Regions from separate parts of the Lysinibacillus sp. UGB7 genome, predicted to be linked through region 3. Evidence: predicted binding sites of a transcription regulator. Region 3 holds the regulator's gene; each other region holds the start of a gene.
The links. Region 3 encodes CtsR, which represses protease genes until heat stress. Its sites were predicted from a motif close to ATGGTCAATAAAGGTCAAACA; they were not measured.
Positions count from the first base shown of each region.

Region 1: clpP (ATP-dependent Clp endopeptidase proteolytic subunit ClpP) is a predicted target of CtsR. The motif match lies at 6,562-6,582, and genes of this name have one in related genera.
Region 2: ACOMCU_RS22255 (ATP-dependent Clp protease ATP-binding subunit) is a predicted target of CtsR. The motif match lies at 4,434-4,454, and genes of this name have one in related genera.

Region 1 covers NZ_JBMGUV010000030.1:32,245-43,081, forward strand. The annotation lists gene ACOMCU_RS21570 (tetratricopeptide repeat protein) at 1-171, shown strand, start outside; gene trxB (thioredoxin-disulfide reductase) at 405-1,349, shown strand; gene ACOMCU_RS21580 (8-oxo-dGTP diphosphatase) at 1,840-2,307, shown strand; gene rapZ (RNase adapter RapZ) at 2,317-3,210, shown strand; gene ACOMCU_RS21590 (gluconeogenesis factor YvcK family protein) at 3,215-4,198, shown strand; gene whiA (DNA-binding protein WhiA) at 4,278-5,225, shown strand; gene ACOMCU_RS21600 (HPr family phosphocarrier protein) at 5,339-5,596, shown strand; gene clpP (ATP-dependent Clp endopeptidase proteolytic subunit ClpP) at 5,886-6,476, opposite strand; tRNA gene ACOMCU_RS21610 (tRNA-Arg) at 6,796-6,870, shown strand; gene ACOMCU_RS21615 (transporter substrate-binding domain-containing protein) at 7,380-8,180, shown strand; gene ACOMCU_RS21620 (amino acid ABC transporter permease) at 8,275-8,979, shown strand; gene ACOMCU_RS21625 (amino acid ABC transporter ATP-binding protein) at 8,976-9,698, shown strand; gene ACOMCU_RS21630 (spore coat protein) at 9,896-10,507, opposite strand; gene ACOMCU_RS21635 (LemA family protein) at 10,672-10,837, shown strand, end outside.
Region 2 covers NZ_JBMGUV010000032.1:32,554-43,390, forward strand. The annotation lists gene fabF (beta-ketoacyl-ACP synthase II) at 1-87, opposite strand, end outside; gene ACOMCU_RS22245 (beta-ketoacyl-ACP synthase III) at 118-1,056, opposite strand; gene ACOMCU_RS22250 (YjzD family protein) at 1,997-2,191, shown strand; gene ACOMCU_RS22255 (ATP-dependent Clp protease ATP-binding subunit) at 2,244-4,370, opposite strand; gene ACOMCU_RS22260 (Crp/Fnr family transcriptional regulator) at 4,647-5,333, shown strand; gene ACOMCU_RS22265 (metal-sulfur cluster assembly factor) at 5,439-5,747, opposite strand; gene ACOMCU_RS22270 (prolyl oligopeptidase family serine peptidase) at 5,801-6,565, opposite strand; gene ACOMCU_RS22275 (Cof-type HAD-IIB family hydrolase) at 6,690-7,499, shown strand; gene ACOMCU_RS22280 (DegV family protein) at 7,580-8,437, shown strand; gene ACOMCU_RS22285 (alpha-amylase family glycosyl hydrolase) at 8,493-9,962, opposite strand; gene ACOMCU_RS22290 (YisL family protein) at 10,380-10,748, opposite strand.
Region 3 covers NZ_JBMGUV010000015.1:56,004-66,840, forward strand. The annotation lists gene radA (DNA repair protein RadA) at 1-794, opposite strand, end outside; gene ACOMCU_RS14835 (ATP-dependent Clp protease ATP-binding subunit) at 935-3,379, opposite strand; gene ACOMCU_RS14840 (protein arginine kinase) at 3,369-4,478, opposite strand; gene ACOMCU_RS14845 (UvrB/UvrC motif-containing protein) at 4,475-5,020, opposite strand; gene ACOMCU_RS14850 (CtsR family transcriptional regulator) at 5,034-5,504, opposite strand; gene ACOMCU_RS14855 (DUF4870 domain-containing protein) at 5,857-6,162, opposite strand; gene ACOMCU_RS14860 (class I SAM-dependent methyltransferase) at 6,287-6,976, shown strand; gene corA (magnesium/cobalt transporter CorA) at 7,222-8,184, shown strand; gene ACOMCU_RS14870 (hypothetical protein) at 8,228-8,437, opposite strand; gene ACOMCU_RS14875 (globin-coupled sensor protein) at 8,762-10,072, shown strand; gene ACOMCU_RS14880 (acyl-CoA thioesterase) at 10,149-10,628, opposite strand; gene ACOMCU_RS14885 (aldehyde dehydrogenase family protein) at 10,696-10,837, opposite strand, start outside.

The DNA.
Region 1 (10,837 bases), on a different contig from region 3:
CGCTTTACGAACCCAGCGGCGATTGCTGGAGCAAATGATTATTTATTCCGCTCATCTCGCATGTTAAAGGTGACGAAAAAGGACATTGCTGCGCAATATGGAATATCTGTATCAACATTATCGAAATACATTGATGACATTTTGCTGTTTTTACCAAACAGTCATAATTAGACTGTGAGCAACATAGTTGAATAACTTTATACTTTCACATACGATGAACATACTAACATTATTATAAAGTGAAGCTTTAATCGGTAGGGTTTTTCTTCATCCTCACTGATTATTCGATGAACCACTCAGGTACTACGGGTGCTTGATTTATGACTTATCCTGCAATTCTAAGTGAAAGTCGTAGCACCTGTGAGTACGAGAAAAAAGCAATAAAAGTTTAGGGGGAAGTATTTATGTCAGAAGAAAAAATTTATGATGTTGTCATTATTGGTGCAGGTCCTGCTGGGATGACTGCTGCAGTATATACATCACGTGCGAATCTTTCGACGTTAATGATTGAACGTGGTATTCCAGGCGGTCAAATGGCAAATACCGAAGAAGTAGAAAACTATCCAGGCTTTGATACAATTTTAGGCCCTGAGCTATCTACAAAAATGTTTGAGCATGCGAAGAAGTTTGGTGCTGAGTATGCTTATGGTGATGTAACAGAAATCATCGACGGTGAAGAATACAAAACCATTAAATCAGGTGCTAAAGAATATAAAACACGTGCAATTATTCTTTCTACAGGCGCAGAATATAAAAAAATGGGCGTTCCAGGTGAAAAAGAGCTTGGTGGTCGTGGTGTTAGTTATTGTGCAGTATGTGATGGGGCGTTCTTTAAACAAAAAAATCTTGTTGTCGTAGGTGGCGGAGATTCAGCAGTTGAAGAGGGTGTATACTTAACACGTTTTGCTGATAAGGTAACAATTGTACACCGTCGTGATAAACTACGTGCACAAAAAATTCTGCAAGATCGTGCTTTTGCGAACGACAAAATTGATTTCATTTGGAATGCAACGGTCAAAGAAATTAATGAAGCTGACGGTAAAGTAGGAAGCGTAACATTGCAATCAACTGTCGAGGGTACTGAATCGGAATTTGCTGCAGATGGGGTATTTATTTACATTGGGATGCTACCACTAACAAAACCTTTTGGAGCACTAGGCATTTTAAACGATGCAGGTTACATTGTAACAAATGATAATATGGAAACAAGTGTACCAGGTATTTTCGCAGCGGGTGATGTACGAGAAAAATCACTTCGACAAATTGTAACAGCTACAGGTGATGGCAGTATTGCAGCACAAGCCGTCCAGCATTACGTGGAAGAATTACTAGAAAAAATTAAAGCATAATTACATTTCCGGTTAATGCCGGAAAAAAATACAATTTTTAATAAGGTTTTAATATTGCTGTAACTTGAATGACATATAAAAGGTGTATTATACAAAGTGTAATTAGCAATCCCCCTTTTATTTTGTTTAGTAGGTTGTTTCCGCCTAAATTAGGTGGTGGCAACCTATTTTTTTGATGTCTATGCATCACATGCTTGATTTGACTATTGAGCCCTACATGCTTGCAGCTAAAGGGCATGTAGGATGTACTTTTTCACCAGATTGACGCTGTTTGTTATTTCCATGATGTTATAGCAATAGGGAATAAATTTTGCACATACACTAGTGTCATAGCAGACAATAATGTTGTCATGAAAGACGATAAAGTCAGTGGCAAAGGCACAAACTGCATTTACTAGTGAAAGAAGCACATAGATGTGAAATCAGGACAAACGCTGACAGGTCTTGTTATAATAAGAGGTAGAATGCAAAAGAGATTAGAGGTGTGTCTATGCAAAGAATTGCGAATTTAATTGCCATAAAAGACGGCCAAGTATTGTTACTTCAAAAGCCAAGACGTGGCTGGTATGTAGCACCAGGAGGGAAAATGGAGAGCGGTGAGTCGATATATGAAGCCGCTGTACGTGAGTTTCAAGAAGAAACAAATGTAACACCAGTAAATGCACATTTAAAGGGTGTGTATACAATGGTCATAAAAGATAATAACGTCATGGTTGACGAATGGATGCTTTACACCTTTGTTGCGAAAGATATAGAGGGTGTACCATTTGAAGAAACGAGAGAAGGTAAGCTTGCATGGCACCCAGTTGAGGATTTGAAGCATCTGCCAATGGCTGAGGGCGATCGAACAAATTTACAATTTGCTGTTTCACAATCGGGTGTTCAGTATGGTACGTTTGAATATACGTCGAACTTTGAATTACTTCATGAGAAAATACAAATATCATTAGAACAATAAAGGAGTTGCATGACAGTGGTGGTTGAGAGCCAACAATGTACGCATGAATTGGTCATTATTACAGGAATGTCTGGAGCTGGAAAAACAGTAGCTATTCAAAGCTTTGAGGATTTAGGGTATTACTGTATTGATAATTTACCACCAGCATTACTTACAACTTTTTTAACCTTGCTTAAAGATTCAGGTAAAAATTTTACACGTATTGCAGCTGTCATGGATATGCGTGGCGGCGACTTTTTTGATTCTCTTATAGGCGCACTTGACCATATACTAAAAGAAGGCGGTATTGTTGTGCGCATTTTATTTTTAGATGCGGATGACGGAACCCTCGTTAGACGCTATAAAGAAACGAGACGTGCGCATCCATTAGCTGTAACAGGTTTACCATTAGACGGCATAAAACAAGAACGGGAATTATTGTCTGAGGTAAAAAGTCGTGCTAAATTCGTTTATGATACATCGAACATGAAACCTAGACAGTTACGAGAAAAAATTGTCAAAGAATTTGCAAGTGATGCAGACAATATTTTTTCTGTAAATATTATGTCCTTTGGATTTAAGCACGGTATGCCAATCGATGCGGATTTAGTTTTCGATGTCCGATTTTTAAAAAATCCTTATTATATAGAAGAATTACGCCCTAAAACAGGTTTACAAACAGAAGTTTCTTCCTATGTACTTGCTTTAGCGGATACACAAATACTTATTCAAAAACTAACTGATTTGTTTGAATTTATGATTCCACTCTATAAACTAGAGGGGAAATCGCAACTTGTTATTGCTTTTGGTTGTACAGGGGGACAGCATCGATCGGTGACATTAGCAGAATATTTTGGTGAATATTTAACCAAAAAAGAAAATGCTGTTATTACGCACCGTGACATCAATCGAAGAAAGGATTGAGTGAATGGGAAAAAAGCAAACCAGGCTTGTTGTTATAGGTGGCGGGACGGGGCTTTCTACGTTGCTCCGTGGCTTAAAGCATCATCCGTTTGATATCACTGCTATTGTCACAGTAGCAGATGATGGAGGCTCTTCAGGGCGTTTACGGGATGATTATGATATTCCCCCTCCTGGGGATGTCCGCAACGTAATTGCTGCTTTATCGGATGTAGAGCCACTTGTAGAGCAAATGTTTCAATACCGTTTTTCAGCATCAGAGGATTTAAGTGGACACTCGTTAGGTAATTTAATGTTAACAGCTTTGACAGATATAACTGGAGATTTTAATCATGCAATTAGCGAAATGGGGAAGGTATTAAAAGTACATGGTCGTGTGATTCCAGCGGCTAATAAGAAAATTTCATTACATGCAGAGCTAGAGGACGGCTCAATTATAGAGGGTGAGTCTAAAATTCCATTAGCTAAAAGTCGCGTTAATCGAGTTTTTTTAGTACCAGACAATGTGCAACCGTTACCAGAAGCAATCCGTGCTATAAATCGGGCAGACTATATTTTAATTGGTCCAGGCAGCTTATATACAAGTATTATTCCAAATTTGCTTGTGAAAGGAATTGGAGAAGCTGTTGTAAAGGCCAAGGGGCGTAAAATATATGTTTGTAATTTAATGACACAAAAAGGTGAAACTATTTCTTATACAGCAGGCGATCATGTTCAAGCTATCTATAAACATGTTGGGGATTCCTTTATCGATTCTATTTTAGTGAATGACGAAAAATTACCTCATCCTGTAAAGGAGCTTTATAAGGAAGAATGTGCTGAGCCAGTAACATTTGATGTTGCGAAGCTTGAAAGTATGGGTTTAGAGGTTATTAAACGAGATATTGCCACAATTCGACCGGATGGAACGGTTCGTCATAATGCTGCTAATTGTGCTGAATGGCTTGTAGATTATGCCAATATCTATAAACGTAAAGAAGTGAACCTATAATAGAATCATAAAGAATGCTTGTTGTATATGGTAAGATGAACATATACATAGAAATAAAGGTTGAAAGGGGGGGCGTGACATGTCTTTTGCTTCTGAAACAAAAAAAGAGTTAACTCAAGTAGAAGCGGACGATCATTGTATGAAAGCGGAAGTATCTGCCTTAATTCGAATGAATGGTTCATTATCTTTCGCTAACAAGCAGCTTAGCTTAGACGTGCAAACTGAAAATGCTGCCATCGCAAGAAGGCTTTATACGATTATGAAGAAGTTATATTCATATAATGTTGAGCTTCTTGTCAGGAAGAAAATGCGTTTGAAAAAAAATAACGTTTATATTTGCCGTGTGCGAGATGGTGCGCGTGAGCTACTAATTGATTTGGCGATTATTTCTGATGATTTTCAATTCAATCATACGATTTCTAGAGAGCTTATTAAAAAGAGCGGTCAAAAAAGAGCTTATTTACGAGGCGCTTTTTTAGCAGGTGGCTCGGTAAACAATCCGGAAACGTCAGCCTATCACTTAGAAGTATATTCTTTGTATAAAGAGCACGGTGAGGCACTTATGGATTTAATGAATGAATTTGAATTAAATGCGAAAACAATTGAGCGAAAAAAAGGCTTTGTCACATACTTAAAAGAAGCTGAAAAAATTTCTGATTTTCTTAATATTGTTGGTGCACATCAAGCGATGATGAAATTTGAAGACGTTCGTATCTTGCGCGACATGCGGAATAGTGTCAATCGTATTGTGAACTGTGAAACGGCGAATTTGAATAAGACAATAGGGGCGGCGCTACGACAGGTAGAAAATATTCGCTTAATTGAAAATTCAATTGGTTTAGATCAGTTGCCAGAAAAGCTTAGAGAAATTGCACGCCTACGTGTTGAATATCAGGATGTCACATTAAAAGAACTGGGTGAGATGGTATCAAGTGGCACTGTTAGTAAGTCTGGTGTCAATCATCGCCTACGAAAAATTGATGAAATAGCAGAAGCATTAAGACGAGGAGAAAAAATAGGCGGTTAACTTTCATATATAAAAGGTATGAAAGTAATGCGCAATCGCTTATTGTTCTTTTACCATTAAGTGAGGTAAGATTAAACTAATAAGATGAACGGTAGTGAAGGGGAGTTTTGCGAATGACTGAGAGAACAGTCCAAGTAAAGTTAAAATTAGGACTACAAGCTAGACAAGCAGCGCTATTTGTGCAAGAAGCAAATCGCTTTAGCGCTGATGTTTTTCTTGAAAAAGATGAGAAAAAAGTAAATGCCAAATCTATTATGGGTGTCATGAGTTTAGCCATAGCAAAAGGTACAAAAGTTGTATTAAGTAGCGAAGGTAGCGATTCGGAGCAAGCGGTTACATCATTAGCGGCACTTATTGAAAAAGAAGATTAAGTTAAAAAATGGCGTGTATGCAATCTGTGGTTAAAAGCGCCTAATCAAAAAAACATCTGAATCAAAATGATCCAGATGTTTCAGACTGAAATCAAACTTTCTTTATCGAGTTTGATTTCAGTCTTTTTCTTTGGAAGTAAGTCCTGACATCTATCTTTCGTGCGGGGCTAGCTGGCTCGTTCTACCGCAGGAGTCTTCGAAGAGACCCTGGTTTAACTTCAAAAAAACAGGTTTCGGGATTTCCGAAACCTGTTGTCTTTAATCTGATCCTCTATTAGAGGATATTTTATTATTTACGGTCGCTACGTTCAAAGATATGATCGATTAAGCCATATTCTTTGGCACGTTCAGCTGTCATGAAGTTGTCACGATCAGTATCTCTTGAAATGACTTCAAGAGGCTGGCCAGTACGTTCCGATAAAATACCGTTTAATTTTTCACGTAGGAATAAAATACGTTTTGCAGCAATTTCAATTTCAGTCGCTTGCCCTTGTGCACCACCAAGAGGTTGGTGAATCATTACTTCTGCATTTGGTAATGCACAGCGTTTACCAGGCTCACCAGCAGCTAGAAGGAATGCTCCCATTGATGCAGCCATACCGATACAAATTGTTTGTACTTTCGGCTTGATAAATTGCATTGTATCATAGATCGCCATACCTGCTGTGATAGAACCACCAGGTGAGTTAATGTAAAGAGAAATATCTTTTTCTGGATCTTCTGCTTCTAAAAATAGCAGCTGCGCAACAATTGAGTTAGCAACGTTGTCATCAATCGCACTTCCTAATAGGATAATACGGTCTTTTAGTAGTCGTGAATAAATGTCATATGCACGCTCACCACGGCTTGTTTGTTCAATAACTGTAGGAATTAAATTCATGTTAAATCCTCCTTTAAAAGCTAAATTCGAATACTCTTACTGAAATCACTCATTGAATTTCAGCTGTAACCTTATCATACACATTATAGTCAGGGAAGGTCAAATATTAACACTGATAATAAGAAATTAAATCTACAAAAAAAAATTTAAAACATTTGCATTCTATAGTTGAATTGTGAGCAATACGTTTGTATAATAGAAAGGTCGCAAGTTAAAGTACAGTACACTATTTTGCAGGTATGCTTCAAAAATGAGGGTTATATCTACATGATGCTTTACCGTAAAGCCTAGAGTAAGTACTTTTTTTTTATGTTCAATTGCCCTCGTGGTGTAATGGATAACACGTAAGATTCCGGTTCTTGCACTGGGGGTTCGATTCCCTCCGAGGGCGCCATTTTACTGAGAAATTGATATATTTTTATAGCTCGACTCTCTAATAAGTAGCTTAGCAGCCTGCTTAGCGGAGAACGAGAGGAACATAGTGGGAATACAGCCTATTTGGCATTATTCCCGTATTTATTCCTTTCAAACCTTCAAAAAAGCAACAACTCCAAATTATTTAGTGAACATAACTGAACGTGAGGCTAGCACGCTAGTCCAAAAAAAGAATCCTTTTCTGAGGGGGATTCTTTTTTTTGTGCCCAAAATTATCTTATTTTTGGATAAATATTATATCAACAATGTATTAGTATACATTTAATGTTGTTTAATCGCTAAGTTATGCATTATTTATCTAAATAATGGATATTGAATTTATTATTATGAAATTACTATTACTTTTATGCAATATAGTATTGTATATGGACTCTATTATTACTATAATTGACCTAATAGTCTAACATTTCTGAATTGATAGAATTGAAGTGTTTGGAATATTATTTACTTACATTAGGGGGAACAACTATGAAAAAACGTATATGGACGTTATTAATGATTGTTGCAGCGTTTACACTAGTCCTAGCAGGCTGCGGCACGAAAGAAAATACATCTTCAAGTGATGGTGGCACTTCGGAGAATGATGGAGCCAAGAAACAGGTTTATAAAGTAGGGACAGAGGCTACCTTTGCACCCTTTGAATCAGTAGATGATAAAGGAAACATTGTGGGGATTGATGTAGATGTTTTGCAAGCAATCGCTGATGAAATGGACTTTGAAGTAGAATGGCAAAATATCGGTTGGGAACCAGTATTCCAGACAATTAAAAATAGTGAAACAGATATCGGTGCATCAGGTATTACCATTAACGAAGAGCGTAAAGAATCATTTGATTTTACAGAGCCATATTATGAATCTCAGTTATTAATCGTAGTAAAAGAGGATTCGAACATAAAATCATTAGCTGAATTAAAAGATAAAAAGATTTCGGTACAAATTAATGCAACTGGTCATATGGCTGCGAAAAAATTACAAGGTGATGCAAGTACAAATATTATGGCGTTTGAAAGCCAACCAGTTGCCATTCAAGAAATGTTAAATGGCAACGTAGATGCAACAATTGGTGATAATGCGGTTATATATGAATACATGGAGGCAAATCCAAAGGCGAAACTAAAAGTAATTAAAGATGATGCATTTGAAAAAGAATACTATGGTTTCATGGTGAAAAAGGGGAATACCGAATTATTAAATAAATTAAATGAAGGTCTGCAAAAAATTAAAGACAATGGTAAATTAAATGAAATTACAGGTACGGACTTTAAGTAATAGTGGATGCCGCTAGCCTAATTATGCTAGTGGCTCATTTGATTTTTTAGGGTAATTCATCAAGGAGAAATTGAAAGGGAAAGTAGGGGTTCAGATGGACATCTTTGACTTACGCTGGGACATAGTCTGGAACTACCGTGATATGTTTATACGTGGTATTGGTGTAACAATCATTTTAACGTTAAGTGGCTATTTCGGAGGGATTATTTTAGGTTTACTGTTAGGGTTGGGAAAATTATCAAAGAAAAAATGGATTTACTGGCCATGTAAGCTCTATGTTGATTTATTCCGTGGGACACCAATGCTTGTACAAATCTTGCTAATTCACTTAGCGGTGATTCCAACGATTTTTGGGCATTCATTAGGATATATGGTGTCAGGTATTACCGCACTGGTTTTAAACTGTGCAGCCTATAATGCAGAAATATTCCGTGCAGGCATTCAAAGTATTGATAAGGGGCAAATGGAAGCCGCACGTTCTCTTGGTTTAACGCACAATCAAGCAATGCGTAAAGTGATTTTACCACAAGCTTTCAGACGGATGATTCCGCCACTTGGAAATGAATTTATTGCTTTATTAAAAGACTCATCTTTAGTAACGGTTATTGCAGCACCAGATATTTTATATGCAAGTAAAGTAGTAGCTGGCGCAAGTTTCCGTTTCTGGGAGCCGTATATTGTCGCGGCATTGTTATATTTAATCTTAACGTATGGTGTAACAAAGGTTGTAGCATATATAGAGAAACGTTTCAGTAATAGTTATGTCCCTCGTAAAGTAGAAGGGCGGGAAGCACGATGATTAAAGTTGAAAACTTGCACAAATATTTTGGGAAGCTAGAGGTATTAAAGGGCATTGATTATGAAATAAAAGAGCAGCAGGTTGTATGTGTAATTGGGCCATCGGGGTCGGGAAAAAGTACTTTCTTACGTTGCATCAATATGCTGGAGGAAGTGACAGATGGTGCAATATATGTAGAAAATGTAAAAATTAATGATCCCAAAACGAATATAAATGCAATTCGTGCGGAAGTTGGTATGGTGTTCCAACAATTTAATCTGTTCCCGCATATGACTGTACTTGATAATGTGACAATGGCTCCTATGCAAATTCGTCATCTGAATCGTGTGGAAGCTGAGGCACTTGGCCATGAGCTTTTGAAAAAAGTGGGTTTAGATAGCAAAGCGTACAACTATCCTGAGCAGCTTTCAGGTGGCCAACAGCAACGTGTTGCAATTGCCCGTGCACTAGCAATGAAGCCAAAAGCGATGTTATTTGATGAACCAACGTCAGCTCTTGACCCAGAAATGGTAAAGGAAGTGTTAGATGTCATGAAGAATCTAGCAGCTGAAGGGATGACAATGATCGTAGTGACTCATGAAATGGGCTTTGCACGCGAAGTAGGTGATCGTGTCGTATTCATGGACGGCGGTTTTATTGTAGAAGAAGGGACACCTGAAGCGCTTTTCGGCAATCCACAAAATGAACGAACAAAAGCATTTTTAGGAAAAGTTCTTTAATTATTTATAGAAGGAAAAACGAACGGTGATCGTTCGTTTTTTTGTACTTTATCAGTTAAATTAGAAAAGATGGGCGATAAAATAGAAAAGTGTTGCGATAAATTTTAATTTTACATCACGTTACGTGGTTTCATGTATACAAAGAAGGCAGTCCCTTGTGATTTTTCATCACCTTGGGGACTGCACTTTTTTTGTATTTAATGAAGGGGATTTGTGGTAGTAGCAAAGGAATCAAGCATCGTACGCATATCTTGTTGTGTGTATTGAGGTACTTGATAGTAGCCATGCTTATTTTGGTAAATGGATAATTCGTATGCCATCTCGATGCAGTTGGGAATACTATCAGCAACAACACGTCGAACAACAGGGTTTGTTGTTTCTGTTGCTGCAGCAGTCATACATTTTGCTGCACCCTTTTGTGCACCAAGTAAGAAGCCAGAAATCGTTTCATCATTAATTTCATTTGCATTTTGCATTGGCTTTTTCGGTTGTGAGGGTGTTAGGCCATATTTAAAATCATTTCCCGTTTCCATTTGATAGCGCCCTGTTGGAACAGAAGGATCGTGTCCTGTTTTAAAGGATTCAACAATCGTGTTGTACATACCTAGGGTGAAATTATATTGGCGATCCAAAATGCTTAGTAGCTCTTGATCTTTTACGTGTGGACGTAAAATAATGCATTGATTTAGTCCTGCAATGATTTCACCAATTGTTTCATGCATGTCCATTACTTCGTGTCCACCATGATTTAGGCTTTGTTGTTGGTTGAGTGATGCGTCAGATGACTCATTATAAAATGATTGTGACAAAAAAAATTCCTCCTCTATGTCATATTTTGTTGTTGTTGCAGTATTTAGTATGTCTACTTAGCCTTATTTCATACGATGTAAATACTTTTGCATATATAGAGAATAGTGTTGTTTTTTTAGCAACACATTAGTGGTAAGGCAAGAAAGTAGAGGAGGGTTTAAAAATGAAAAAATTACTTGGACCAGTAGGAATTATTATGATTGTCATTGTTCTATTAGCATTACTATTTATACCAAAATACAATAGCCTTGTGACGGCTGAAGAAAACGTTGATTCGAAATGGGCGCAAGTCGAAAATCAGTTGCAGCGTCGCTACGATTTAATCCCGA
Region 2 (10,837 bases), on a different contig from region 3:
TTTAATGTTTGCCCATGTTTCTTCGATGCTATTCCCTAGTGGTGTAACTGCGCCAATTCCTGTAATTACTACTCGTCGTTTACTCATTGTCTTACTCCCCTCAAGCATTTATCGTTATTATTTTCCCCATCTCATTGCAACGGCACCCCAAGTTAAGCCACCGCCAAAACCAATAAGTACTAGTAAGTCACCATCTTTTATTTTACCTGCTTCAAGCTCTTCTACCAATGATATGCCAATAGATGCCGCCGATGTATTACCATATTTGTGAATCGTTTTCGACATTTTTTCAATTGGTAAATCGAGACGTTCACGTGCAGACTCCATAATACGAATATTCGCTTGATGTGGTACTAAAAAGTCCACATCTTCTTTTGTTAAACCTGCTTTATCTAACACATTCAAAGCAGATTCGCCCATTTGGCGTACTGCAAATTTAAAGACTTCACGACCATTCATGGCAATCGTCTGTTGCTGTGTTAAATAAAGATTTTTACCACCTGTGCCGTCAGCTCCAAGCTCAAAAGATAAGATACCTCTACCTTCTGAAACTGGGCCAATAATGGCAGCACTTGCACCGTCTCCAAATAACACAGCCGTATTACGATCTTCCCAATCAAGTACTTTTGACAGCTTTTCAACACCTACTACTAAGACATATTTATAAGCATTTGATTCTACAAATTGCTTGGCTGTCACTAAACTATATATAAATCCTGCACAAGCCGCTGCCTGATCCATCGCCGCTGCATTTACTGCACCAATTTGCTCCTGAACCATACATGCTACACTTGGAAAATTTTGATCTTGTGTTACAGTTGCTACAAGTATTAGTCCTATTTCCTCAGGCATAATACCTGCTTTCGCAATAGCATCTTTAGCAGCAGCTACTGCCAAATCCGAAGTTTCCTGATTCTCAGCAGCAAAATGGCGTTCTTCAATTCCTGTACGAGTTCGAATCCATTCATCTGACGTGTCCATAATTTTTTCTAAGTCAAAATTCGTAACGACTTTTTCTGGAACGTATCTGCCTATCCCTATAATACCTGCGTTCATATAGCTACCCCTCTGCTTTCTTACTATCAATTATTAGTAACTGGTCATAATTATAACTCATAATGAAGGAAGGGTGCAAGATGAATTAAAATTAATGCCTTAAAACTAGTGTTATCAAGTGCCTAGTCGTTATGCTTTTTTCTTTAACAAGGCAATGCTAAAAAGAAGCATATTTTGGGAGCTTATGGCTGAAATTATAAATCGAAAATCTTATAACAGCTATTAATGTAAAAAGATAGCTGAGTATAAACAAGGCTATGGAAAACGGCGGCTTTGCCCGCGGAAAGCGATGCGGATTTTTCAACTCACTATTCTACGATTCAATCTTATAGCGCTTTTTCGCTAAGTCTTTGAATCTTTCCGTTTCTTGAAAAGCTGCTTGCTCTTCAAATGCTCAACGTAAAACAACTTTTGATTTTAATAAAGATGCCGGTATGTTTATCTGTCTAGCTGGACATATGGTGAAACGATAAAATTAGTTGATTGGAGTACAGGCGGCGACTCCTTGGTGGATTAGTGATCTGACCCCAGGAAAGCGTCCGCTGAAACGGAAATCAACGGCATCGAAGAAAAAGCCATGGCGGTCACGATTAATCGTTTCCGCCATGGCTAAAATTTATTTTATGAACTTTTTCAGTGCCCTCATAATACTACATCGTGATAAGTGTCACATTGTTGTGACAAAATCGCCATGATACTTTAAACTCTCTAATATTAAGTCCTCCGCTTCAAAACATAGAGAAATCAAGCGTTTCAATGGGAGATCAAGCCACGGCTAAAAACCTACTTGGATCAACCTATCATCGGTGGAGAAAGTATACCAACGATTAAAGTTCACTTTATCATAAAAGGTTCTTTTTTTTTCGTCTTATGTTATGATATGATAATGTATATGTAGTAAAACTTATGCTTTTAAAAAGTTCGGTTGAGGTGAAATTTAATGCAATATATCGTTACATTCGTATGGTCATTCCTACTGGTTTCAATGTTGAACTATGTAGTAAGTTCTGTACTTGGTGTACCATTTGATTTCCAAACAGGTGCTATCATTTCAGTTGTGTTCTCAGTACTAATTTTCGTAATTGGTGCAATCATTCCAAACGAGCCAACGCCAGAAGCTGCAGACCATCACTAATCAAATCCTAAAAAAAACCTGTCTCGCCTCAAGCGAAACAGGTTTTTTTCTATTATTTTTCCACGATACAGTAGCCATCAAGCATTTTTACACGCAATGTTTCGCCTGGTAAAACTTCACCACGTAATAATTCCTTCGCAACAGCTGTTTCAATGTATCGTTGCACGAAACGTTTTAATGGACGCGCACCAAATTGCACATCTGCACCTTGCTCCACAACCCAATTAATAACGTCTTTTTCTACTTCTAAAGTTATGTCCTGTTCTGCTACACGTTTGACAAGCTGTTCAACGTATTTCCAACCAATGGCTGTGAAATGCTCATCTGATAAAGCATGGAATAGGATAATATCATCCATACGATTCAATAGCTCTGGTTTAAAATGCTGACGTAGTGCAGACATCACTAAATCTTCAACCGCTACATCATCTTTTTTTGCTTCCATTAAGTAATTAGAACCAATATTAGATGTCATAATCACAACTGTATTTGTAAAGTTGACTATTCGACCTTGACTATCCGTAATGCGACCATCATCTAAAATTTGCAGTAAAATATTGGCTACATCGGGATGAGCCTTCTCAATTTCATCCAGTAATACAACTGAATACGGATTACGGCGAACAGCTTCTGTTAATTGTCCCCCTTCTTCATAGCCAATATAGCCTGGAGGTGCACCAACAAGACGTGACACGCTATGCTTCTCCATATATTCACTCATATCAATACGGATAAAATGATCTTCAGAATCAAATAACTGTGCAGCTAGTGCCTTTGCTAGCTCCGTTTTACCAACACCAGTTGGTCCTAAAAATAAGAAGCTACCAATCGGACGATGTGGATCTTTAATACCTGCACGAGCACGCCATACCGCTTCTGTTACAAGCTGAACAGCTGTGTCCTGCCCCACTACCCGTTCATGTAGCGTATCTTTTAAACGCAGTAATTTTTCTCGTTCCCCTTCAACTAATTTTGTAACGGGAATACCTGTCCATCGAGACACGATCGAAGCTATTTCATCTGCAGTTACTTCCTCGCGTAAAATACGGACCTCTAATCCATCCTCTAACTGTTTTTCCATATCTTGAATTTCTTTTTCAAGTGTAGGGATTTTTCCGTGACGTAATTCTGCTGCTTTATTCAAATCATATTTACTTTCAGCTTCATCTAAATCACGACGGTATTTGTCGAGTATTTCACGTTTTTTCTGAATACCATGAAGTGCATCTTTTTCAGCTTCCCACTGCTTACGCATCCCCTCAGAGGATTCTTTTAGTTTGGATAATTCGTCTCGTAATTGCTCAAGACGTTTTTTACTTGCCTCATCTTTTTCTTTACGTAGTGCTTGCTCTTCAATTTCAAGTTGCATAATACGACGTGTCACTGCATCTAATTCCTGTGGCATCGAATCAATTTCCGTACGAATCATTGCACAGGCCTCATCTATTAAATCAATTGCTTTATCAGGTAGAAAGCGCTCTGTAATATAGCGATTGGAAAGCTCTGCTGCCGCCACAATGGCACGGTCATGAATACGTACAGCATGATGTAACTCAAAGCGTTCTTTTAAACCGCGTAAAATGGATACCGTGTCTTCTATAGATGGTTCACGCACTAGCACCTGTTGGAAACGACGTTCTAAAGCTGGGTCTTTTTCAATATACATACGGTATTCGTCTAATGTTGTAGCACCGATACAATGTAACTCACCACGAGCCAGCATCGGCTTCAACATATTTCCTGCATCCATTGCACCATCTGTTTTCCCTGCACCAACAATCGTATGAATTTCATCGATAAATAAAATGATACGCCCTTGTGATTCTTTGACTTCTTTCAATACACCTTTTAATCGTTCTTCAAATTGTCCACGATAACTAGCTCCTGCTATTAACGCACTCATATCAAGCTCATACAAGACGCATTCTTTTAACCCCTCTGGTACATCACCTTTCACAATACGTTGAGCAAGCCCTTCTACAATCGCTGTTTTACCAACACCTGGTTCACCAATTAATACCGGATTATTTTTTGTTTTTCGCGTTAAAATACGAATAACATTACGAATTTCTTCGTCACGGCCAATAACTGGATCCATCTTGCCGTTTTTTACTTCTTCAATTAAATTACGTCCAAATTGTTCTAATGGTTTTTTATTATCCATTTGTTGAAATTGCATCATTAGCACTCCTTTTCAATTATGTTTGGCGTAATCATATTCACCATTCTATTTTACCGAAAATGTTTGACCTTTTTTGACTAACTTAATTTTACAACAAACGACAAGCTCAAGCAAAAAATTAGCACTAAAAATTTTCCCCTTACATAGAGAAGATTACGTTATAATAATGATATGTTTCGTTGTTTTAGTATATCGGAATGATTAATCTACCATTCTTTTGTAATACAGTCACTTATTACAAAAAGAAAGAGATGTGTGTGAGTTATGGTATTAATGGATGATTATCAAGAGAAAATTCATGCTCTTTTTAAAAAACACGGAGTTTTTATAAAAGTGAATAAAGAAAGTAAAATTTTTTTAGAAGGCGAACGCGCAAAAGAAATATATTATATTAACACTGGTGCCATTTCGATTAGTCAGGAAACTGAAAGTGGAAAAGAATTAACAATACGAATTTGTGGTCCTAATAGTATTATTGGGGAGGGGTCATTATTTTGTAACCTTACGTATCACTCCATGACTGCAAAAGTATTAGAGCCATCTACGTTATACGTCCTTAGCCGTAAATCGTTGGAGCAATTATTAATGGAACAACCTAATTTAATGGTTGAATATTTAAAATGGCTACAAACTGAAAATTTAAAGCATCAAAGTCGTTTGCGTGATTTAGTATTAAACGGTAAGAAGGGTGCTTTATTTTCAACGTTAATTCGTTTATCTAATACCTATGGAAACATATTAGAAAACGGTACGATTTTGATCGACTTTCCATTAACAAATTCAGAAATTGCTAATCTGTGTGCAACAAGTAGAGAAATGATAAATCGTATGCTAAATGATTTAAAAAAGCATAATATTTTATCCTTTGAAAAAGGATATATTACGATTCATGATTTACAATTTCTCAAAGATGAAATCGCCTGTGAAAATTGTCCATTACAAATTTGCCGAATCGATTAATCCGTTATACAACAAATTCCCACATGCAGGGTGCAGTGGGAATTTGTTTTTGCGTACTCTATTTAGTACCAAAACTAGCTACAAATACATTGAGCTAAAGTCTTATTAACGTACGCCTAATGCCAATTTTGCGTATCGGGACATCTTGTCTTTCGACCAAGGTGGATTCCACACAATGTTAACATTAGTACTTTTTACTTCTGGTAGTTCGTTTAATGCTGTATTTACTTGGTCAACAATAACAGGGCCAAGTGGACATCCCATTGATGTCAGCGTCATTGTGACTGTTGCTAAGCCCTCTTCATCTAATTCAACATCATATACTAATCCTAAGTTGACAATATCAATACCCAGCTCAGGGTCAATTACATTTTCTAATGCACTTAACATACTGTCTTTCATATCTTGATCCATCTGTATTTCTCCTTCCATCACAGTGTTAACTTCATCATAGCAGATGCTACTTATTATGCCAAATGCTGCGCAAGCCATTCAGTCGCTGCTAGCATACCATCACGAGTTACAGCATGACCGGCTTGATTGTCAACGAAGAAATTCAACTCTTCTGGTTTCGTTTCATAATACGCACGTAATTTTAAATAGAAAGTATAGGTATCTTTAAATGGCACAGTTTTATCTTTTTTACCATGCCAGAAAAATACCGGGCGTTGTGCAAATTTTTCTGGTGTTAAGCTTATATCATACTTCGCTAATTGCTCATTCGTTTTTCGTACTTCTTCTTCTGACATCGGCCAATTTAAGCCACTTTCAGCAAACTGTTGTAATTGATATGCGCCTAATTCTATATAGCAAGGTGCGCCCATGCATATCGCCGCTGTTTGTATCCAATCATAAAGCTTTAAGCATCCCGCTGTGACAATTCCCCCCATCGAAGTACCAGCCACACCAATCTTATCATTCACTAATAGTTGTTTATTCTTTAACTCATTATATAATTGCTCTACTTCATGAATAGAATTTAAGACAATATCCCAAAAGTGTGAATTCATTTGCATCTCTGTTAAGCCTTCACTTCGATCACCATGTAATTTTGCGTCTGGTAATAGGACACGCACCCCTTTATTGACTAGCTGATATGCATAATGTAAATTATGTTCTTTTGCACTCATAAAGCCGTGCAAGAAAATCACGACTGGGGTTTCTTCATTCATATCGTCTGTATGTATATGTAATAAAGGAATATTTCCCCACACTTCTCTCTCTGTATACATTTTTGTCACTCCCAACTTTTGTCTCTTCTTTTTATGTTAGCAAACTTTTTTCTACATGACAAAATTTTGACGAGAAGGTGACAAAGCGATACTATTCAAACATATAGGAAAGGGGCAACATGCTATGAAACCGCATTTGATTGTTTTAGATTTAGATGGGACGTTATTAACGGACCAACAACAAATTTCAGCGAAAACTAAAAAAACATTATTGCAGGCAAAAGAACAAGGACATCAGGTGATGATTGCCACAGGTCGTCCTTATCGTGCAAGCGATATTTATTACCATGAGCTCGGTCTGACAACTCCCATTGTTAATTTTAATGGTGCTTACGTTCACCATCCAAAAAATATGGCTTGGCAAGCAATGCATACACCGATTGATTTAAGCGTTGTGCGTGATGTCGTTGATTCAGTGAATAGTTATGAATATGAAAATATTATTGCTGAGGTGATCGATGACATTTATGTCCATACACCGGATGACCGAATTTTAAATATTTTTAACATGGGCAATCCTAAGATTACACTCGGTGATTTATCGACGCATTTGCAGGATAATCCAACAAGTCTACTTATCCAAGCAAATGAAGTCAATTCAATGATTATCCGTGATCATTTACAAGCAGTTCATGCAGAGGTTATTGAGCATCGTCGTTGGGGCGCACCACTACACATTATTGAGATTGTCCGACGTGGCTTAAATAAAGCAGTAGGACTCTCACATGTTGCGAAAGATTTAGGTATCCCACGTGAGCGAATTATAGCCTTTGGCGATGAAGATAACGATTTGGAAATGATTGATTTTGCAGGCATTGGTGTCGCAATGGGCAACGGCATTCCGTCCTTAAAAAACATTGCCAATGAAATTACTACGACCAATAACGAAGATGGTATCGCTAAAATACTCATTGAACGCTTGAAATTATCATAGTTACGTAGTAAGCTCGATTGACTTTCCATTTTTTACGGTTTAAATTTGGATGAAGACAGTTTATTTAGGGGGACAAGATAATGAAAATTTTTACTGATAGTGGATGTGATTTACCGAAGTCTTACTATGAAGAGAATGATGTCGTGCTACTGCCATTACGCGTGCATTTAAACAACAGCGAATATGATGATGTCATTGCCATTGATTGTAAGGAAATTTACGATGCTATTCGACAAGGTGCCCACCCAAAAACGTCACAAGTATCACCAGAGCTCTTCCTTAAACACTTTGAAAAATTAGCACAAAGCGACGAGGAAGGCGTTTATATCGCTTTTTCATCAGAATTATCAGGTACATACAGTACTGCCTTGATGATTCGCAATCAAGTACTTGAACAATATCCATCGCTTAAGCTAACTATCATTGATTCTAAATGTGCTTCCTTAGGTCACGGATTAGTGGTTGAAGAAGCGGTTCAACTTCGTAATACTGGTGCCACATTGGAGGAACTGGAAACAAAATTAACTTCACTTGCTTCACAGATGGAGCATCTTTTTACAGTAGAGGATTTAGACTACCTTGCAAAGGGTGGCCGTGTATCTAAGGCCAGTGCATTTCTTGGTGGACTCCTTAGTATTAAGCCAATATTAAATGTTGAGGACGGTAAACTTGTACCAATTGAAAAATCACGTGGACGTAAAAAGGCCATTACACGTATGTTAGATTTGATGCAACAACGTGGTGGTAATTTTTCCGACAAAATTGTCGGCATTAGCCATAGTGATGACCTAGTCTTTGCCAACGAAGTAAAAGCAGCCATCCAGGACAAGTTCGCACCAAAAGCAGTTCAAATTACAATGATTGGTTCAGCCATTGGCTCCCATGTAGGGCCAGGCACAATTGCTATTTTCTTTTCAAATAAAAGCTACCAAGCTTAATGTAAAAATCCCTCCGCGCTCGCCAAATTGGCCGTACTGGAGGGATTTTCATTGGTTAATTTGTAACGTCTTGTTCCTGGCGACGTTTTTTACCTCGTTTAATAATAACAACTACAAATCCTATAAATATTAGCCACACTAATCCAAGTGCCACCATATAGGGAATATTTAAGCCTTTATCTTCTTTAACTTGATAGATCTCTACCATTTCTCGGTCTAAAATAACTGGATACACGTCTTTGTCATTAATACGAACTTTTTCTTGATGCAATATACCATTGAGCATTTTACCCTCACCAAGCTGAGCCGGTGTAAAATCAACGCGTTGTGTTTTACCAGTATTGTTTATCATGATGACCCATTGTTCTTCATCAGATGTTCTTGTAAATACAAGTAGACCATTTTCATTTGTAATGACCTCAAAATCGCCATTACGTAATGCCGCAGATTTATTTCTTAAGGATTGTACATTTTTTACGTAATCAATTAATTCTTCATCCGTTTTAAAATTATAAAATTGATGAGTATCGGGTTTCGCTTCCCCGTTCATTGCAATTTCTGAGCCATACTGTACAACTGGTATTCCTGGCAACATAAATAGAGCACCCAACGCCATTTTTAGTCGAGTTGGTGGGAACATATTTTCAGACGCAGAGTCAAATGTAAAACGATGTGTTTGAAGTGAATCAATCATAATTTGCGTCGGTTTGTCGCTTGAAAAAGGTTCCATTAGCTTGGAAGAATCCATATCAACATTTTTAAAAATATTACGGTAAATATCTGCTGTTACAGGTGAGAAGTTCGCATCAAAATTCGCATCACTTTCTTCATTTGCAATCACATATAATGAATCTTTCGTGCCTTTTAACGCATCAATTAGCGCATTGATAAATGCTGTATCAGCATCAGCAATATTTGTTAAACGAATACCACCAATATTATATGTAGAGGCGAATTCTGTTGCCGCCTCAATCAGGGCGTTTTGTACATCTTTGTTTGTTAAATCCCATTGTACTTGACCATTATTTGTAGAGGCGATCCAGTCCTGTTTTACTGCGTCCTTTGCCCACTCATGGTTTGGACTTACATTGTTTAGAGGAAAATCAACCATGATCGACATATTATTCGCTTTATAGGCCTCAATAACACTTTGGAATTCTTCTGCTGTCCCAAAATGCTCTTCTATTGTCGTATAGCTTGTTGGCATCGAGCCATCATACACGTCTGTAGAGAAAATTGTCCCAATGGAGACGATTGTATACCCCATCTCTCCGATAAATTTTAGTTTATCTTGGAGCCCAGTAAAGTCACCACCAGCAAATTTCGAAGGGTCTTGCGTATTTGTATCAAAATCGTTAGTGCCCGAGCCATTAAAGAAACGGTCAACGAGTAAATCATAGATGCTTTCTTGTGCAATCGTTCTTGTTTGTACTTCATCTGCATGTGCTACTGGTAATGCTCCAAACAATGAAGTCGCCAGTAAAAGCGAAGCAGCTGTCGCACTTATCCACTTCTTAAATTTCACTTTTATTCCCTCTCTTTCAAACCAATCCATCGTCATTTTACCAAATAAAACAGTACCGTCGCTATCATTTCAAAATATTTTCCCGAATTGCAAAATGAATTACGGCAAAAAGGTGTCAACTTTAGTATTCTTCGCGGTCTAACGTGAGCAGTCATAAGCGACAACTAACACTAACTACGCTCTATTTGATGCTCATTTCAGCTCCACATTGGCCCGCCGGAGCGGTTGTTAGTTGTAGCTGAGCGTTACCGCGGTTGAACCGAGCGATTGTCTCTTTTTACCTGAGCGTTTCTTCGGTTAACCTGAGCTTTCTTCACTCGCCCTCAGGCAATCTGCCACCTAAATTGGGCGATACGTACCTGCCTTTTAAACAATTAAAAAGCCGTGAAGCGAAAACTTCACGACCTTTACGAGCAATTACGCAAGGAAATTAATGTTCATTGGTAGTTTGAATCCTAAGAACAGCGTGATGAATAAAAACACTGCGAATAAGATCCAGAACATGCCTGTTGGTTGGTTTTTCTTTTGGCGAACTAATACCATTTCCATCATACCGATGACTAAAATACCAGCGATAAATTTGAAGCCGTATAGCATACCTTGACCATAGCCCATTGTATGGATGAATAATGCCCCGCCAGAAATAATAATTAGAATGTAAAATAATCGTAATGCCATATGTAAGCCTTTTGATTGCTTGCCGCTAAGTGCTGCAATGAAAAAGATTACGAGACCCACTACCCATGTCGTAATGTGTAGATGTGTTGTATTTGTTAAAAAATCCATTTGTGTCCCCACCTCATTCTTTTTCTATCAAACTCTATCCTATCATGAGGTGGAAATGGTTTCAAATATTACAATTGCGTTCACCAAAT
Region 3 (10,837 bases):
ATAGCAATTTCATTTGTAGAGCCAAAGCGATTTTTCTGACTTCGTAAAATCCGATGATTATGGTGACGTTCTCCCTCAAAATATAGCACTGTATCAACCATATGCTCTAATATACGGGGTCCAGCAATTTGCCCCTCTTTCGTCACATGCCCGACCAAGAAAATGGCAATACCTTTTGTTTTCGCAATACGCATCAGCTCAGCTGTACATTCACGTACCTGCGACACACTACCAGGCGCACTTGTTACTTCTGGATGGAATACAGTTTGAATAGAATCGACGATAACAAACTTCGGCTGTACATCATCAATAGTTTGGTTTAGCAACTCTAAATTCGTCTCTGAATAAATATAAAGTTCCTGTGACATCACGCCTAAACGCTCAGCACGTAGCTTCGTTTGACGAATCGATTCCTCACCAGAAATATATAGCACTCGATGCCCTTTGTTCGACAATAACGCTGACACCTGTAGAAGTAGCGTTGACTTTCCAATACCAGGATCCCCACCGATTAATACAAGAGACCCAGGCACGATACCACCACCCAAAACACGATTCAACTCGCCCATTTCTGTTGCTACGCGTGATTCCTCTGCCACTTCTATCTGCATAATTGGTAGTGCCTTTTGTGTAACTGTTGCAGAATGCTGGAATGCCCCACGCGGTCCCTTGGCTACGACCTCAACCTCTTCCACCATCTTGTTCCATTCCCCGCACCCAGGACATCTTCCCATCCATTTTGCAGATTCATAGCCACAACCTGTGCATACAAATTTTGTTTTTTTCTTTGCCATAATTGCTACCACCTCGAATATTTGTTCTTATCTCTATTTTACATAAAAAAAGACAGCTTAGCACTATGGCCTCGCTGCCTTTCCATAAAGTAAATTTTTAATAGAGCACTTAAGCTCCCGCTTCTTCTAATTTTGAAGAACTATTTAGAGATTGAAACGCCCTCTTTTTTCTTCACGACAAAATTATCGTTCACGTAATCGATAATGACTTGATTGCCTTTTTCAACATTGCCTTTAAGTAGCTCTTCCGACAGACGGTCTTCCACTTGTTTTTGCAGTGCACGGCGAATTGGACGAGCACCGTATTGTGGATCGTACCCTTCATCTGCTATTTTTTCAAGCGCTGAATCTGTTAACTCTAACGAAATGTCTTGTTCTTTTAGACGTTTTGTTAAAGCATTTGCCATCATTGATACGATTTCTTTTAAGTGACCTTTTTCTAACGAATGGAAAACAATCATTTCGTCAATACGGTTTAAGAATTCTGGGCGGAAAGCTTTTTTCAGCTCTTCTAACATAGTGCCCTTCATATCTTTATGCTTAGATTCAGAACCACCTAAACTGAAGCCTAGGTTTTTTTGATATTTTAATGCATCTGCGCCAACATTTGATGTCATAATGACAACCGTATTTCGGAAATCAACTACACGACCTTTAGAATCTGTTAAACGGCCATCCTCGAGCACTTGTAATAAGATATTGAATACATCTGGATGTGCCTTTTCAATTTCATCCAGTAACACAACAGAATATGGTTTACGGCGAACTTTTTCTGTAAGCTGACCACCATCGTCAAAGCCGACATAGCCTGGAGGCGAGCCGACTAAACGTGAAGTAGAGTGTTTCTCCATGTACTCAGACATGTCAACGCGAATCATTGCATCTTCATCGCCGAACATTACCTCAGCAAGGGCTCTCGCTAGTTCTGTTTTACCGACACCTGTAGGGCCAAGGAAAATGAATGAGCCAATTGGACGTTTTGGATCCTTCAAACCTGCTCTTGCACGACGTATTGCACGAGAGATTGCTTCTACTGCTTCGCTTTGACCAACAACGCGTTTGTGTAACTCCTCTTCAAGTTGTAAAAGCTTCGCTGATTCTTCGTGTGCGATTTTCGCTACCGGGATTCCCGTCCACATCGAAACAACCGCTGCAACATCGTCCACAGTTACCTTGGATTCAGCTTTACCTTGCTCTTCTTTCCATGTTTTGCGCGTTGTTTCAATTTCGTCTTTTAACTTTTGCTCTGTATCTCTTAAAGAAGCCGCTTTTTCAAATTCCTGACCAGAAACAGCTGCATTTTTCTCAGAACGAACATTTTCAAGCTTATCTTCCAATGCCTTTAAGTTTGGTGGCACTGCAAATGAACGCAAGCGTACTTTAGAACCCGCTTCATCGATTAAATCAATTGCTTTATCTGGTAAGAAGCGATCTGAAATATAACGGTCACCCATTTTTGCTGCTGCCTCAATAGCTTCATCTGTAATTTTCACACGATGATGTGCCTCATAGCGATCACGTAAGCCGTGGATGATTTGAATAGCTTCTTCAACAGTTGGCTCATCTACTTGAATTGGCTGGAAGCGACGCTCTAAAGCAGCATCCTTTTCAATGTATTTACGGTACTCATCTAAAGTTGTTGCTCCGATACATTGTAGCTCACCACGTGCTAATGATGGTTTTAAAATATTGGATGCATCAATTGCACCTTCAGCGCCACCAGCACCGATTAATGTATGCAATTCATCGATGAATAAGATGACATTACCTGCTTGGCGAATCTCATCCATTACTTTTTTCAGACGATCCTCAAATTCACCTCGGTATTTTGTACCTGCCACAACGGTACCCATATCAAGGGTCATTACACGTTTATCACGAAGGATTTCCGGCACTTCATTATTAATAATTTGCTGTGCTAAGCCTTCCGCAATCGCTGTTTTACCAACCCCTGGCTCACCAATTAAAACGGGGTTATTTTTTGTGCGGCGTGATAGTACTTCAATAACACGTGTAATTTCTTTACTGCGACCAATAACAGGGTCTAATGATCCTTCACGTGCAATTTGTGTTAAATCACGCGCAAGGCTATCTAATGTCGGTGTATTGGCCGCCTGTGTCGCTTGTTGACCAGATTGGGCATTGTCATTATTTCCAAGTAACAATAATACTTGCTGACGTGCTTTGTTTAAGCCGACACCCGCATTGTTTAAAACGCGAGCTGCCACACCCTCGCCCTCACGAATTAACGCTAATAGTAAATGCTCTGTACCTATATAAGAATGACCTAATTTACGTGATTCATCGACTGATAGTTCAATTACTTTTTTAGCTCGAGGTGTATAGTGAACAATTGGTCCAACATCCTCTGTACCTTTACCAACTAATTCTTCAATGCCAGTTTCAATCATTTGAGGGCTAATATCAATGGCTTCTAATGCTTTCGCTGCAATACCCCCGCCTTCACGAATAAGTCCTAAAAGAATATGCTCAGTTCCTATTGATTCGTGTTTCCAACGAATAGCCTCTTCCTGTGCAAGTTGTAATACTTTTTGTGCGCGTTGTGTAAAACGATTAAACATCATATGAATCCTCTCCTTTTCCCTCTATATTAGGCTTACTCAAGCTCTCTTGAAATAATGCCTCCCGAAGCATCTTTGCTCGTACCCGATCACGTTCGGACGGCGGCAATGCCTCACCTGCATAATGTTGTAAAAATCCAGGTTGCATACAGACAATACATTCATTTAATGTTGTGGCCCTAATGCCATGTATCAACTGTAAATCTACCCCCAGACGTACATTAGATAAGCAAGTAGCTGCTTCCTCACTTGTTAAAATTCGGGCATGCGACAGAGTGCCTAAAGCACGGTAAATACGATCTTCTAAGGCGAGTTCTGCCTTATCCATCAGCTTACCTCTTGCCTGCCGTTCTTTTTGAATAATTTTTTCAGCAACACTTTGAATGTCTGCTAAAATATCATCTTCTGTTTTTCCTAGGGTAATCTGATTTGACACTTGGTAAACGTTCCCTAAATTTTCGCTACCTTCTCCATATATTCCCCTAACTGTCATTCCTAATCGTGTCATGGCATTTATTATTTGATTCATCTGACCAGTTAATGTTAAGACTGGAAGATGCATCATGACAGAAGCCCGTAGTCCTGTACCAATATTCGTTGGGCAACTTGTTAAATAGCCAAAATTATCTCGAAATGCGTAGGGCAGCGCCCCTTCTAAAGCACGATCAATTTTATTGGCCTGTTCGTATGCCTTTTGAAGTTGAAAGCTTGCTGTCATACATTGAATGCGTAAATGGTCTTCTTCATTCACCATAATGCTAATGGACTCATCCTCAGATAGTAGCATCGAGCCAACTAGCTCTTTTTTGGCTAACTGTGGACTAATTAAATGTTTTTCAACTAAGATTTGTCGTTGTAATGGTGTTAAATCTTTTATGGCAAAATAAGAGTACCTTTCAAGGAGTTTAGGACTGTCCTGAATTGCGTGTGTTACTGCTTGCTCCACCTGTAGTGCTTCATCTTCTGAGAAAACTAATGGGAAACGGTACCCATCTAAATTCCGAGCAAGGCGAATACGTGTACTAATGACAATATCTGAATAATCATCTTCTACATGCATCCATACAGGCGTGGCACGCTCTAAAAAAGGCTCAATCATCACGACACATCACCACCTTCGAATTGTAGCTGATTCTCAAGCTCCTTTGCCTCATCACGAAGCTTTGCCGCCTCTTCAAATTGTTCTTCGTCTACGGCATCTTTCATCCGTTTACGAATATCTTCAATTTGTTTTTTTATGACATAGACATTGCTATGAGCACCTGGCATTTTGCCAATATGTTGAGGTCCAGCCTGAATACGGTTAAAGAGTTTTGGCAAATGCTCGGCAAAAGTGTCGTAACAGCCAGGGCATCCGAATTTCCCCTCTTTTAAAAATCGCTTATACGTAAACCCACAGTGAGAACACGTTTGTTGCTGGGGCGGTGCTTGCTGCTTTTCACCAACTTTTTGTTGCCACGTTGGTGAGCCGAACCAATTAGATAGTAACTGTTGAATTGAAACCGGCTCTTGCTTAAACTCCGCATGAAATGGATGGAACTGCGAAGCGCAGACGTCACAATAATGATGCTCCACCTTCTGACTATTTTGAACTTGTGTTACCGTTACTGTCGCATTACGCTGTTTGCAATGTTCGCATATCATCTCCATCACCTCTTTACTTTTGCTTTTCGTATTTAATCGTTGTTAACATCGCACGTAGAATTCTCGCACGTATGCTATCCCGTAAAGGTAGTTGTAAATCTAATGTTGAGCGATCAACTGCCGCTAACATTAATTTCGCTTCTCGTTTTGAAATTACCTGCTCATCAATTAGACGATAAACTAAATCTTCTGCCACTGTTTGAGATGCCCCACCTTCAATTTGCAAGAGCACATCATCAATCAAATCAATTTGTGAGTTTGCACGGACACGTAAAATTCGAATGTATCCACCCCCGCCACGTTTACTTTCAACAAGGTAACCACGCTCAGCCGTAAATCTTGTATTAATAACATAATTTATTTGTGACGGTACACATTGAAATTTATCCGCAATTTCACTACGTTTGATTTCAATATGCCCTTCTCCACCTAATTCAAGTACTTGCTTTAAGTAGCCTTCTATGATGTCTGAAATATTACGCATTTTAGGAATACACCTCGCTAACCACACTGACTTTGACTATCTTTGACTATATTTGAGTATATTATACAGAACGCTTGAAAATAATTGCAATTAATACGCACATTGAAAAATCGCACGTACAATTGCCCTCTCAACGAGTATGATTTTCCATCAGGATACCGCGACACCGACATCCAGAACTTGGGTTATGTTCTTTCCATTGTGTATCCAGTAAATTAGAGTTCTTCGGTAGATTGTCCCATGAAACGACAAAGAAAGAAGTTAAAACGGGTTTCATAGTTATAACCTACCCTTTTCGCCTATAGAAAAAACGCAAGCATATGCACTTAGCATATACTTGCGTCTATAAAAATTATACCCAGCGGCCGACAATTGGGTAGCGCCAAGGCTCATCAGATATAGCCTTCACAATACCGATAATTGGTACGATAAACGTCATAAGACCAAAAATTAGTAAAAACGGTAAGCCGATTAACACGAAGCTTAAAATTCCAGCAATTGCAATTAATACCCACATTACAATTTGGAACAGTAATGCCTGAATAGAGATTCCTTTTACTTCTTCATCAGAACTAATTAAGAAAAATAAAATCGGCACTAAAAATGGTGCAAAAAACGCACTGGCATGTATGATTACTTTAGACCATTTTGTTTCCATAAATATCAACCTTCCTTTTTAATTTGTTCTTGCTATTTGTAATACTATTTACGGAACTATACTCTAAATAGTTTCAAACAAGTATAAAATTTTTAAAAAAACTTTTTTGAAGGGCATGTGATACATGATGGATTTTAATAACACACTTGCAAACGAATATGAAAAAGGTATTCGACGTACATTGCCAAGCTATGATGCCATGTTACGTTTAACACAAACCTTTTATCGATCCAATCTGGCTGAGGAAGCTACGTTTTTAGTGCTTGGCTCTGGAAGCGGCAATGAAATCTTACAGCTTGCTGAACAAAGACCCCACTGGTCCTTTGTAGGTATAGATCCTGCAGAAGCAATGCTACAAATTGCAGAGGAACGCTTAAAATCGTTGCAAAATAAAATTTCCTTATGTCGTGGCACGATACTAGAAACATCTTTACCGGCTACAAAGTTTGATGCTGCCAGTTGTATACTAGTTCTTCACTTTATCGAAACTTATGAGGAAAAACTTGCGACTTTAAAAGAAATTGCGAAACATTTAAAGCCTGGAGCACCATTTGTCCTTGTCTCAAAATATGGGCAGCTTAACACAACTGAAACTGAGCTACAGTTTGATTTATGGCGTTCCTATTGGCTACAACACACAAAACTTTCAGCCTCAGAAGTGGCGAATATGGAGCAGTCCATACGCGCTCTATCATTTATGCCGGAAAAAGATATTTTAACGCTGTTACAACAGGCAGGCTTTACACAACCTTCCCGATTTTTTGCAACAACATTATTTGCAGGTTGGGTATGTTATAAAGGGGTACTTGAATAGATAGAGATGTTAGACGCCTGTATATATGCTACGTTAAGGCTTTGCGACTATACCTGTCGAAATGTACCATCGTTTAGAACGCCCGACCTGTCGTGGCATCTAACGTGTTAAAATCTATTTTGGTGTAGGTCAAGCGGGTGATACTACAAGTGCCCTCTCCCCATGCAACATCCCGCAATCCGTTCGTTTTGAGTAGTTGACTTAGTACCCTTTTATATGGGAAAAACAGAATTGAGGTGAATGCTGTGATTCGCACAATGGGCATTTCAAAAGATCAACAATTATTAAAGGGATTTCCACTTGAAGACATTAAAGATAAGTATTTTGAATGGTTCTGGGTCGATTTTAATAGCCCCACCGCTGAAGAAGAGCTATTACTCGATACTTTTTTTCATTTTCATCCACTAGCCATTGAAGATTGCTTAATGCGTTTACAACGGCCAAAGCTCGATTTTTATGATGATTATCATTTTTTCGTGATTCATAGGCTTAACGAGGAGACTCTAATAGCTGAGGAATTAAACATCTTTGTCTCCGATAAGTTTATCGTTACATACCACAAAAACGAGACACCTGAGATAGATAAGGTGCAAAAACTTTTAGAAGAGCAACCAAAGAATTGGGAACGCGGTACTGTATTTCTAACCTACCAGACCATTGATAAAATTGTCGATAGCTATTTCCCACTTGTCTATAAGATTGAAGATCATCTAAATACACTTGAAGATGAACTGACATATCAAAGCAGTGTAAATGCGATGCAAATTGTATTTGAATTTCGTAGTGATTTACTTCATTTACGAAGAACCATTTTACCAATGCGTGACCTCTTATATCGAGTACTCAGCTCTTACCGCTTCGCGCTAAAAAAATCCGAACGAGCTTATTTCGGTGATATTCACGATCATTTAGTCAAGCTTACAGAGATCGTCGAATCTAATCGTGAGCTTACAGCCGACATGCGCGATAACTATATGGCGATGAGCTCCAGCCGCATGAATGGTATCATGATGACGTTAACAATTGTTTCTACAATCTTTATTCCACTAACCTTTATTGCTGGCGTTTACGGGATGAATTTTGATATTATGCCTGAACTCCATGGTCGATATGGCTACTTTATCGTCCTTGGTATTATGATATTAATCGTGATCTTTATGCTGTCTTTTTTCAAATACAAAGGTTGGTTCAAACTATTTAAACCCTAAAAAAGAGGGCATCTAGAAAAAGCGCTAGATGTCCTCATTATATTTAATACGGCCCTCGATCATCCACTTTATTTTCCCCTTGCTGTGGGAATAAAAAGTATGCAAGAACACCAGATAATAATGTTGCACCGATGATAATTAAAAGTTGGTCGATATCCGGTACTTCCGCATAGTAGTTGTTTAACATATAAACTGCTCCTATTGCAACAATCACCATAACAGGAATGACAAACTTAAAACGCTTCTTCTCCATGTAATGCCTCCTTTTAGCAATATTAATTAGATATCTTTCACGTACAATTATTTATTAAACTAAACAGTTCGTATTTTACAGGTTTGTCTTATGAAATTCAAACTACTTTTTATTCTTTAAAAAAATCTATTTCATGACTTTTAAGCGACAATCATTTAAAAAATATTGCAAAAATATAGAAATAAACTAAATTTTTAACCAAAATTGACACTAAAAATAGTAGAATAGATTAAATACCATATTTCGCAAATTTTCATACATTAATATACGAAGACACTTTAATTAATATATATTATGGATTTATAAAGAATGGAGCAGACAACAATGAGTTGGTTTACAAATAAGAACAATTCTAGCTACTCAATTTTATTATCACCGGAGGAATATAAGCATAACGTACAATTAGATGTTTCTAACCACCCAAATCTTCAAAAGCAGTTGCAATTATTAGATTTAACTACTGAAGATTTAGCCATTATTAAGCAACTTCAGCCTTTGGCTAAAGATTTGATTCCTAAAATGGTCGATCAATTTTATGCAGCTATTAGTTTGAGCCAAGATTTGTTGGATATTATCCATAGAACTTCACAAATCGAACGTTTAAAAATTACATTACATAAACATTTAAGTGATATTTTCGAAAGTCATATTAATGACTCTTATATTAACGAAAGAAAGTCAATAGCTGAGACACATGTGCGTATTGGCTTACAATCTAAGTGGTACATAGCGTCGTTCCAATCATTAACTTCTACGTTTGCAAACTTTGCAAATGAATTAGATGTTTCTAAGCATGATGCGCTTCGTGCCATTAATGCCTTCTGCAAAATCATTAATTTTGAGCAACAGCTTGTTATAGAGGCATACGAAAATGAAGAAGATCGTATTCGTTCAGAGGCGGATGAAACAAAGCACTCACTTGTTACAACCATTCAAAGTACCGCTGAAGAGTTAAATGCTATCAGTGAGGAAACGGCTGCTTCTCTAATGGTTATCTCTGCACAAACGGATGACATTGCTGTAGCAACAAAACAAGGTTTGAGCTTCGTTGAAGAGACAAAAGAAAAATCTAGACGCGGCCAACAACAATTACAAGAGCAAAATGATTTAATACATGTCATTTTACAAAGTGTAAATAGCCTTGAAGTGACAATGAATCAATTACGTACATCTTCACAAAAGATTTCTGAAATTGTAGGCCTAGTCACAGGTATTGCTGATCAAACAAATCTATTAGCATTAAATGCCTCCATTGAGGCAGCACGCGCAGGTGAGCATGGTAAAGGTTTCGCTGTCGTGGCTGAAGAAGTCCGCAAACTTGCTGAGGAAACAAAAAATGCCGTACAAAACGTTTCACATCTTATAAAAGAAACAGAAAGTAATATTACAACAATGGCGAGCTCCGTTATCAATGTAGACCAAAAAATTCAACATAGCGTAGATACACAAACAAATTTATCGAAATCATTTAATGATATTGCAGATGCTGTTACAGGTATTCAGCAGCAGTATGTAAATACAGCACGCGATATTTCTGCAATTTCAAATTTAATTACAGAGTTGTCACAAGGTGCTACACTTGTTTCCTCCTCTTCAGACTCATTGATTAATGTAGTCAATGAATTAAATATCTAATTACTTCTAAGCCAAATGCTCTAATATGGCTATTAAAAAGGGAAATTGACCTCCATGTGTCAATTTCCCTTTTATTTTAATGTGCCAAAGCACGTTTTTGCTTACGGTGTTCCCGTCGCGCAGGACCTGTTTCGAACAAACGTTTATCAGCATCAGTTTCTGGAATAATGGCTGGAATAGCCTTTGGTTTCCCTTTTTCATCCACCGCTACCATTGTCACGAAAGATTCCGTCGTTAGCTTCTCTTCACCTGTTTCGATATTACGTGAAATCACCCGTACATAAACCTCCATGGAAGAATGCCCTGTAGAAGAAACAATGCTTTCAATTTCTAAAATATCTCCTACATGAGCCGAAGATAAAAAATCAACCGAATCGATAGAGGCTGTTACCACATGCCCTTTTGCATGTTTCATCGCTGTAATTGCAGCAATTTCATCAATATAAGCTAACACTCTACCACCAAAAATGGAATTGTGATTATTTGTATCTGGCGGTAATACGAGACGCGTTTGAACCGTACGTGATTGGCTCATCGGAACAGCGTTGTTTGTCATAGTTCTAGTAACTTCCCTTCATGTATGTTCTTCCGTCATCGTATCGTACAAAAAGACTTGATGCAAACTAGAATGATTTTTTCATGGCAATAAACTTCATATCTGTCATTTCCTCAATTGCCCACTTAATACCCTCTCGTCCGTAACCACTCATTTTCACGCCGCCGTATGGCATATTATCAACTCTAAAAGTTGGAATATCGTTAATA